DNA from 2 places in the Kribbella deserti genome. Region 2 is predicted to be linked to the other one. Evidence: riboswitches for the same ligand, from Rfam matches in the RefSeq annotation. Region 2 holds a riboswitch; the other holds the start of a gene.
What was found. Region 2 has a riboswitch for S-adenosylmethionine ahead of ACFFGN_RS13550 (aminotransferase class V-fold PLP-dependent enzyme). Riboswitches for the same ligand answer to the same signal wherever they lie in the genome.
Positions count from the first base shown of each region.

Region 1 (4,324 bases), on a different contig from region 2:
GCACGTCGGCTGCCACGGAGAAGCTGTTTTCCTCCGCGATCACGACGTACGCCTCGAGATGGGCCAGCAGATCCACGAGTCTTGTATATCAAAAAGCTATTGGAGGTTGCTCCATATCGCTTGGACATGGGAGGTGGCCCGCTGATTGGCTCAGAGCGAGTTTCCACCTCGCGAATGGAGTGCCGATGATCCGCGATACCCCGCTTTCCCGCCGTTCGCTGCTGGGCGCCGGACTGGCTGTTTCGACCGCCGGTTTGCTCGCTGGCAATGGTTTCAGCCTGCCCGCGATGGCGACCGGTTCGGTTCGCAACGAGCTCAGTACGTTGGAGCGCGAGCACGACGCCCGGCTCGGCGTGTACGGGCTCAACACCCGTACGGGCGCGACGGTGGCCTACCGGGCTGACGAGCGGTTCCCGATGTGCTCGACGTTCAAGACGCTCGCGTCCGCGGCGATCCTGCGGGACCGGGACTGCAACGGCGAGTTCCTCAACAAGGTGATCCGCTACACGAAGAAGGACCTCGTCGCTGGCTCTCCGATCACCCAGGAGCACGTCGGCAAGGGCATGCGCGTGGCGGACCTGTGCCACGCTGCGATCTGCTACAGCGACAACACGGCGGCCAACCTGCTCCTGCGCCAGCTAGGTGGTCCGTACGGCGTGACGCGGTTCTGCCGTTCGATCGGCGACTTGCACAGCCGGCTCGACCGGTACGAGACAGAGCTGAACACGGCCATCCCTGGCGACGTACGAGACACGACGACGCCTAGTGCGATGGGGGCCAACTTGAGGCGGCTGGTCCTCGGCAACGCGCTGAACGAGCGTGACCGGGAACAGCTGACTGCGTGGCTCAAGGCCAACACCACAAGCAAGAAGCGGTTCGGCGCGGGTCTGCCTAGCAACTGGGTTCTCGGCGACAAGACCGGTTCGGGCGACTACGGCACGGCCAACGATGTCGGGGTGGCGTGGACGACTGCAGGCACTCCGCTCGTCCTAGCTGTCTACACCACGAAACACACCAAGGACGCGGTCTGGGACGACGCCCTGATCGCCAAAACCGCCCGCATCCTCGCCAGCACCTTGGCGCCCGGCGAGTAGGCCCAACCACTGGCGTTCATCGGTCCGAATCCACCCTCTGTGCCGCCGCGGACCTCTTGAAGGTCCGCTGCGGGCGAGGGCGGATTCGACCGACGAACGCTAAAGGTGAGTGGCTCAGCCGCCGGCGACGGCGGGGATGATGGAGACCTGGCCGCCGTCCTTGATCGGGGTTTGCAGGCCCTCGGAGAAGCGCACGTCGTCGTTGTCCACGTAGACGTTGACAAAGCGGCGCAGCTCGCCCGCCTCGTCCAGCACGCGCGACTTGATGCCCGGGTACGAGGCGTCGAGGGACTCGAGCACCTCGCTCAGGGTCGAGCCGTCCACGGAGACCTCGGATACGCCCTGGGTGTAGGGCCGCAGGATGGTCGGAACGCGCACACTCACACTCACTGCAGACCTGCCTTCACAAATGCGTCGTACGTCGCGGGAATGGTGACCTTCGGGCCGACCCGGTCGGCGACGGCGTCGAGCGTCTTCAGCCCGTCGCCGGAGTTGATGATGACGGTTTCGGCCTCGGGATCGAGCTGGCCGGTCGCGAGCAGCTTCTTCAGCGTCGCGACGGTCACCCCGCCCGCGGTCTCACCGAAGATGCCCTCGGTGCGGGCCAGCAACTGGATGCCCTCGACAACCTCTTCGTCGGTCACGTCCTCGACGGCACCACCGGTACGGCGGGTCACGTCCAGCACGTACGGCCCGTCGGCCGGGTTACCGATCGCCAGGGACTTCGCGATGGTGTCGGGCTTGACCGGCTTCACCACGTCGTGGCCGTCGCGGAAGGCCTGCGCGACCGGAGAACAACCCGTCGCCTGCGCGCCGTACACCTTGTAGTCGCACGTGTCGACCAGGCCGAGGTTCTGCAGCTCGGTGAAACCTTTGTCGATCTTGGTGAGCTGTGAGCCCGAAGCGACCGGCACGACGATCTGCTGCGGCAGGCGCCAACCGAGCTGCTCGGCGATCTCGAAGGCCAAGGTCTTGGAACCCTCGGAGTAGTACGGCCGGACGTTGACGTTGACGAAGGCCCAGCCCTCTTCCTCGCCGGCGATTTCCGAGGCCAGCTTGTTCACGTCGTCGTAGTTGCCGTCGACGGCCACCAGGGTTCCGCCGTACACCGCGGTGGTGATGATCTTGGCCCGCTCGAGGTTGCTCGGAATGAAGACCACCGAGCGGATACCGGCCCGGGCCGCTGCGGCCGCGACGGCGTTCGCCAGGTTGCCGGTGGAGGGGCACGCGAAGACCTTGAGCCCGAGCTCGCGGGTGGCGCTCAGGGCGGTGGCGACGACCCGGTCCTTGAAGGAGTGGGTCGGATTGCCCGAGTCGTCCTTCACCCAGAGGGTCTTCAGGCCGAGCTCGCGAGCCAGGTTGTCCGCCTTGACCAAGCGGGTGTAGCCGGGCTCGGTGTTCGGGAAGCTCTCCACGTCGGTCGGAACCGGCAGCAGCGGCTGGTAGCGCCAGATGTTCTTGGGGCCGGCCTCGATCTGCTCACGAGTGACCGTGCCATAGGAATAGCCGACCTCGAGAGGACCGAAACACTCCATACAGGCGTAGTACGGGCCGAGCGGCGACTGTGCTCCACAAGCGCGACAGCTCAGGTGCGTGGCATTGCCGAAGGCGCCTTCGCGGATGGTGTGGGTCTCGGGAGCGGTGGTCAGGCTCATGCGGAGTTCCCTCCTCATCTTCCCCGCATCCGGATCTCGGCACGGGACGGATTTGGCACCGTTCCGCCGCCGAACACCTCCGGATCGAGGCGTCAACGGGGAGGGTTGCCGGGACTTCAACGGGCCGTTTCCCTCAGTCCCTCTGGATGAGCACGACCGAGATTACCCAACCCATCCCACATTCCGTCCCCCGATCCCACCATCCGAGACCCCAGATCTCACCACCCCCACCCCCGCCCCGCCGCGCTTCCCGTTCATCGGACGCTAGTTACCCGGCGTGTCGCCGTTCATCGGACGCTTGTGACAGGGCGTGTCGGCATTGATCGGACGCTTGTGACCAAACTTGCCCGAGCCGCCGCCGGAACCACGATCGGCCGGGATCGTCTCGTCGGCCTTTCGCCGCGGTTCTGACCGGCACGCTGGTGCTGGCAGTCCATGGCCGGATCTCTGGTCAGAAGGGTCCAGTGAACGGCGACACGCCCTGTCACAAGGGTCCGATGAACGGCGACACGCCGGGTAACTAGCGTCCGATGAACGGGATACAGAGGGGTCAGCGGAGGTGGTGGGTGGCGCCGGGGGTGTGGGTGGGGAGGGACATGCGGGGGCCGTAGCGGGGGTGGCCGGGGCCGGCTAGTTCGAGGAGGCGCTGGACTCGGTAGCGGTGGCCTCGGTATGGCTCGATGAGTTCGGCGGTGGCGTCGTCGTCGAGTTCTTCGCCGGTCAACGCATACGACACGTTGCGGGACACGTGATAGTCGGCAAACGAGAAGGCGTCGGCATCACCGTGCGCCCGCTGGCGGACCTCGGCGGCGGTCCAGACCCCGACGCCCGGCAAGGACCGCAGGGCCCGTTCCACCTCGGTCGAATCGGTTAGAGCCAAGGTACGTTCGAGAGCCTTCGCACGGGTGGCCGCGGTGATGACGACGCGCGAGCGCTTCCCGTCGACTCCGGCGCGCAACCACATCCACGACGGGATCAACCGCCACTGCTCGGGGGTAGGCGGCACGAAGAGTTCGGCTGGCCCGGGCGCTGGTTCGCCGTACGTCTTGATGAGGACCCTCCAGGCGCGGAAGGCCTCCTTGCCGGTGACAACCTGCTCGATCCCGGCAGCGGCCATCGCCTCGAAGACGGCCCGGGTCTTCGGCACGCGGAAGTACGCGAACCGGCGCGCGGCGTGGGCCAGTACGTCGTGCTGCGGCTCGAACCCCTCCCAGCTGTCGGAATCACCCAGCAGCTCGGGCACACCGTCCAGCGCCCAGGCCGCGCCCGGTCCCCAGGCCTCGGCGTCGATCTCCCCGAGCGCGTCGTACGGCGTGAGGCGGAGCAGGACCGGGCCGTCCGGCGTGTGAGTGGCTCGCCAGACCGTGCGGGTGTCGCGATCGAACCGGTACGTCGGATCGCCCGCGCCTCGCCGCAACGCGCCGATCAGCAACTGCGGATCGGCCGGTCGCCCGGGCACCCATCGCCGCTTCACCGAAGTCACCGCTCCAGTCTGCCTGCCGGCACCGACAAAGCCGCGCGCGCGGGCGGGACAAGGCCATCCGGGGCGCTCATACTCGGGGTATGACGGGGTGG
Region 1 is NZ_JBHLTC010000006.1:261,589-265,912, reverse strand. It holds gene ACFFGN_RS06670 (LysR family transcriptional regulator) at 1-76, opposite strand, end outside; gene bla (class A beta-lactamase) at 186-1,094, shown strand; gene ACFFGN_RS06660 (ubiquitin-like small modifier protein 1) at 1,209-1,484, opposite strand; gene thrC (threonine synthase) at 1,481-2,749, opposite strand; SAM riboswitch class I at 2,761-2,902, opposite strand; gene ACFFGN_RS06650 (DNA-3-methyladenine glycosylase family protein) at 3,300-4,232, opposite strand; gene ACFFGN_RS06645 (hypothetical protein) at 4,313-4,324, shown strand, end outside.
Region 1: linked by a shared signal. The riboswitch ahead of thrC (threonine synthase) and the one ahead of ACFFGN_RS13550 (aminotransferase class V-fold PLP-dependent enzyme) in region 2 are both predicted to bind S-adenosylmethionine.

Region 2 (4,324 bases):
CGATGAGCTCGTTCTGGAGTTCCCGGAGAACCCTCAGCTGGTGATGTTTCCGAAGGTCTCGGACGACGATCGGTACGTCGTGGTGCACATCGCCGAAGGAACCGCGCACAGCAACCGGCTGTGGTTCTACCCGATTACGACGGTGAACGGCCGTAGCTCGCTCGGTGAGCCGGTGAAGACGATCGACGAGCCCGTTGCGGAGACGACCTTTGTCCGCATGGCTGGGGGTCGCGCCATTCTCAGCACCGATCTGGACGCGCCGCGCAGGCGGTTGGTGTCGTGCCTGATCACCGACGGCCCGGTGGTATTCGAGCAGGTGGTGCCGGAAGGGGAGAGCCAGTTGCAGTTCGCGCTCGGCGCCGGGGACGGCCTGGTCACCGTGTCACTCGATGACGCTCTGCCGGTGGTGGAATTGCATGCGCTGGACGGTTCGAACAGCCGCCGGATCGACGTAGCGGGCGGGGCGCTGGTCGGCATCAACGCCAAGCCTGGTGTGGACGAGGTCTTCGTCGGCCTGTCGTCGCTCACGGCGCCGGTAGAGGCCTCGGTCGTTAGCGCGACCACTGGCGAGGTGAGGCGGTTGCCCGAGCTGGTGCCGACCACCTCGACCGACTTCGTACCACCCGAGATCACCGTCACGAGGGCGTCGGCGCCGAGCAAGGACGGCACGCCCGTCCCGTACTTCCTGGTGACTCGGGCCGACCTGGACTACGCCGAGCCGCGGCCGACGCTCTTGTACGGCTATGGCGGGTTCAAGGTCCCGCTGGTCCCGGACTACCGCCCGGGCTGGTCCGCCTGGCTTGCCGCAGGTGGTGTGCTCGTCCTGGCCAACCTGCGGGGAGGCGGTGAGTTCGGCAGCGAGTGGTACGACGCGGGCAGGCTCGACCGGAAGCAGAACGTCTTCGACGACTTCATCGGTGTAGCCGAGGAGCTGCAGCGCACAGGTGTCACCACCGCCGCCCAGTTGGCGATTCATGGTCGCAGCAACGGTGGCCTGCTCGTGGGCGCGGTGATGACGCAGCGGCCCGAGTTGTTCGCGGCGGCCCTGCCGTGCGTGGGGGTGATGGACCTGCTGCGCTTCCACAAATTCACGATCGGAGCGGCCTGGGCATCCGACTACGGCCGGCCCGACGACGAGGCGGATTTCCGTACGGCGCTGGCCTACTCGCCGCTGCACAATCTTGAGCCCGGTACGTCGTACCCACCGACGCTGGTGATGACAGCGGACCACGATGATCGCGTGGTGCCGCTGCACAGCCACAAGTTCACCGCGGCGCTACAGCACGCCCAAGCCGGCGACAACCCGGTGATCGCGCGCATCGAGGTCGACGCCGGACATGGCATGGGCAAACCGCTGGCGATGGTTGCTTCCGAGTGGGCAGACCTCTTGGCCTTCGCGGCTGGTTATACGGGTCTGCGGCCGACGGAGGCCTAACGCGGTTCCCGCGCGGTCTTCCCCGCGCGCACGATTGAGGTCGAGTCTGCGGCGAAGGCGGTAGCGGGACTTACCAGATCTGCGGGGCGGTGAGATCGCGCGGGTCGGTGACGGGCTGACAGCCTTCCGCCGACTCCAGGTACGCCGACTTCGGGCCCTTCGTGGCAAGGGTGCGAATCGCCTCGATAAGGCGCTCGACGTGCTCGCGGGTGACACCGAGGCCGAGGCTGGCGCGAACGGCCGTGGAACTTGTCGGATCACCTGCGAGCAGGTGGCCCGTCAGGAGATGGGCGCAGAACTTGCCGTCCCGTACGCCGATCCCGTACTCCGCGGAGAGCGCTGCCGACACCAGAGTGGACGTCAGGCCTTCGATCGTGAAGGTGACCGTTCCGACGCGGTCGGCGTCGTGCCCGAACAGCGAGTAGGTCTTGACGCCTGGGATGTTGGCAAGGCCGTCGCGCAACCGGCCGAGCAAGAACTGCTCGTGCTGCTCGATCGCGTCGCGGTGCTTCGAGATCGCCGCACACGCTGCAGCGAGCGCGATCGCGCCGATGACGTTGGGCGAGCCACCCTCGTGGCGGGACGGCCCTTCGTTCCAAACGGTCGTGTCGCCCGTAACGGCCGAGGTGGCGCCGCCACCCGCCAGGTACGGGTTGGCCGCGTTGAGCCAGTCGGCCCGGCCGACGAGGGCGCCAGCGCCGTACGGGGCGTAGAGCTTGTGACCGGACAGTGCGACCCAATCGACCTCAAGCGCGGCAATGTCCACTACGCGGTGCGGAGCCAGCTGCGCCGCGTCGAGGCAGATCCGCGCGCCATGGGCCTTCGCGACGGCGGCGATCTCGGCTACCGGGAAGATCTCGCCGGTCACGTTCGAGGCGCCTGTGACGACTACAAGCCGGGGACCCTCCGGCGCCTCGCGAAGGGCGTTGGCGACGGCGCTGACCGCGGAAGCGGGGGAGTCCGGCGCGGCCAGTCGGACCGTACGCTCGGCCGGCCAGGGCAGCAGCGCCGCGTGGTGCTCGGTCTCGAACACGATCACCGTGGCGTTGCTCGGCAGGCATCGCGCCAGCAGGTTCAGGGCGTCGGTGGTCTGCCGCGTGAACACCACCTGGTCGTCGGACCGGGCGCCGACAAACGCATGTACCTCGGCGCGGGCGCGCTCGTACCACTGGGTGGTGATGCGCGAGGCGTAGCCGTTGCCGCGATGCACCGACGCGTACGACGGCAGGGCTGCCTCGACCGCGGCTCGCACCGACTCCAGACAGGGGGCACTCGCGCCATGGTCGAAGTTCGCGTAATCCGTGACGCGGCCGTCGGCCAGCGGCACGAGCAGATCCGTCGCGACCGTGGCGGGAATGCCGCCGGTGAAGCGGCGGGTGACGGCCGGACGGGCCGCAGCGGTCTGCGACGGTTCGAGGATGGAGAGGATGGACATGGAGACCTCCCGGTGGTCCGCGCTTGCCGACCGGGGTGTCCGGACGGCCTGGTCCTCACCCGGGGCACCCCACCGCGGAGGAGGGTTGCCGGCCAGCGAGCCGGGGCTTGACGCTGGCGCTCATGACCTGCCGAAGACGGTAACGAATCGCCCCGGGATCGCGCCAGTGACAATCTCACTAGTTGGGATTTACCTCCGTATCGTGAGACGTCACGCGTGCGGGCGAATCTCGCTGGCGCCGGCTCGACGTGGCGGAGAGGATGCGCGGATGACCTGGACAGCGCCCGAAATCACCCGGCCGGAAGGCTCCCTCGTCGCGGGGGAGCGCGAGCTGATGGCGGGTTATCTCGACTTCTACCGCACGACGTTGCTCTACAAATGCGCCGGGCTGACGGCCGAACAGCTGGCCGAGCGACCCGCGTCGCCGTCGACGTTGTCGCTGCTGGGCCTGATCCGGCACCTCGCGAAGGTGGAGCGAATCTGGTTCCGCCGCAACTTCGCCGCCGGGCGATTCGAGCCGGCCGAGCCGCTGTTCGACCCGGAACTCGGCAAGGATGCGGACTTCGAACTGCTCGACGCGTCCCGCGCCCAAGCCGAGTACGAGCAGTTGATCGAAGAATGGCGGCTGTCGGACGAGGCCGCGGCGGGATATGACCTGGACGAGCGCTTCGACCTGAAGGGGGAGGAGGCGTCGCTGCGGATGATCTACCTGCACATGATCGGGGAGTACGCCCGCCACTGCGGCCACGCCGACATGGTCCGCGAGCGCCTCGACGGCGTCACCGGGGCTTAATGCATTCAGGGTCTAGGCAGGTGTGACGACGACCTTGCCGGGGAGCTTGCCCGCGTCGCTCAGCTGGTGCACCCTGGCGAGTTCGGCCAGCGGGTAGCGCGCGCTGACGTCGATCCGTAGCTCGCCCGCGTCGACCTTCGCGACCAGCCCGGCGAGCTGACCGACGTCGCTGCGAACGAACATGGTCACCGCGCGAACGTCGCCCTCGACGCTCTCCAGCCCGGGCGGAACCGTCGTGACGAAAACGCCGCCAGGACGCACGCGATCCAGGAGTTCGTGTAGCTGCGGTTGGTCGAGCCGTGCCAGATTGAGAACGGCGTCGACCGGTTCGGTGATCGCGGCCGGTACCGACGCCGAGGTGTAGTCGAGGACCTCGTCGGCACCATGGGCGCGGGCCTTCTCGAGGCCGCGCGGGCCTGCCGTCGCGATGACGACCGCGCCCGCCTGTTTGGCCAGCTGTACGGCGAAGCCGCCGACTGCTCCACTCGCGCCGTTGATGAGGATCCGTTGTCCCGCCTGCAGTCCCGCGTGCTCGAACAGCGCCTGCCATGCGGTCAATCCGGTAGACGGCAGGGCCGCGGCGTCCGCGAGATCGACCTTGCCCGGCGCGGCGGTCAACGCCTCGACTTGGGCTAGCGCGAACTCGGCGGCGGCGCCGCTC
Region 2 is NZ_JBHLTC010000018.1:25,895-30,218, forward strand. It holds gene ACFFGN_RS13545 (prolyl oligopeptidase family serine peptidase) at 1-1,435, shown strand, start outside; gene ACFFGN_RS13550 (aminotransferase class V-fold PLP-dependent enzyme) at 1,506-2,870, opposite strand; SAM riboswitch class IV at 2,885-2,998, opposite strand; gene ACFFGN_RS13555 (DinB family protein) at 3,139-3,663, shown strand; gene ACFFGN_RS13560 (NADP-dependent oxidoreductase) at 3,676-4,324, opposite strand, start outside.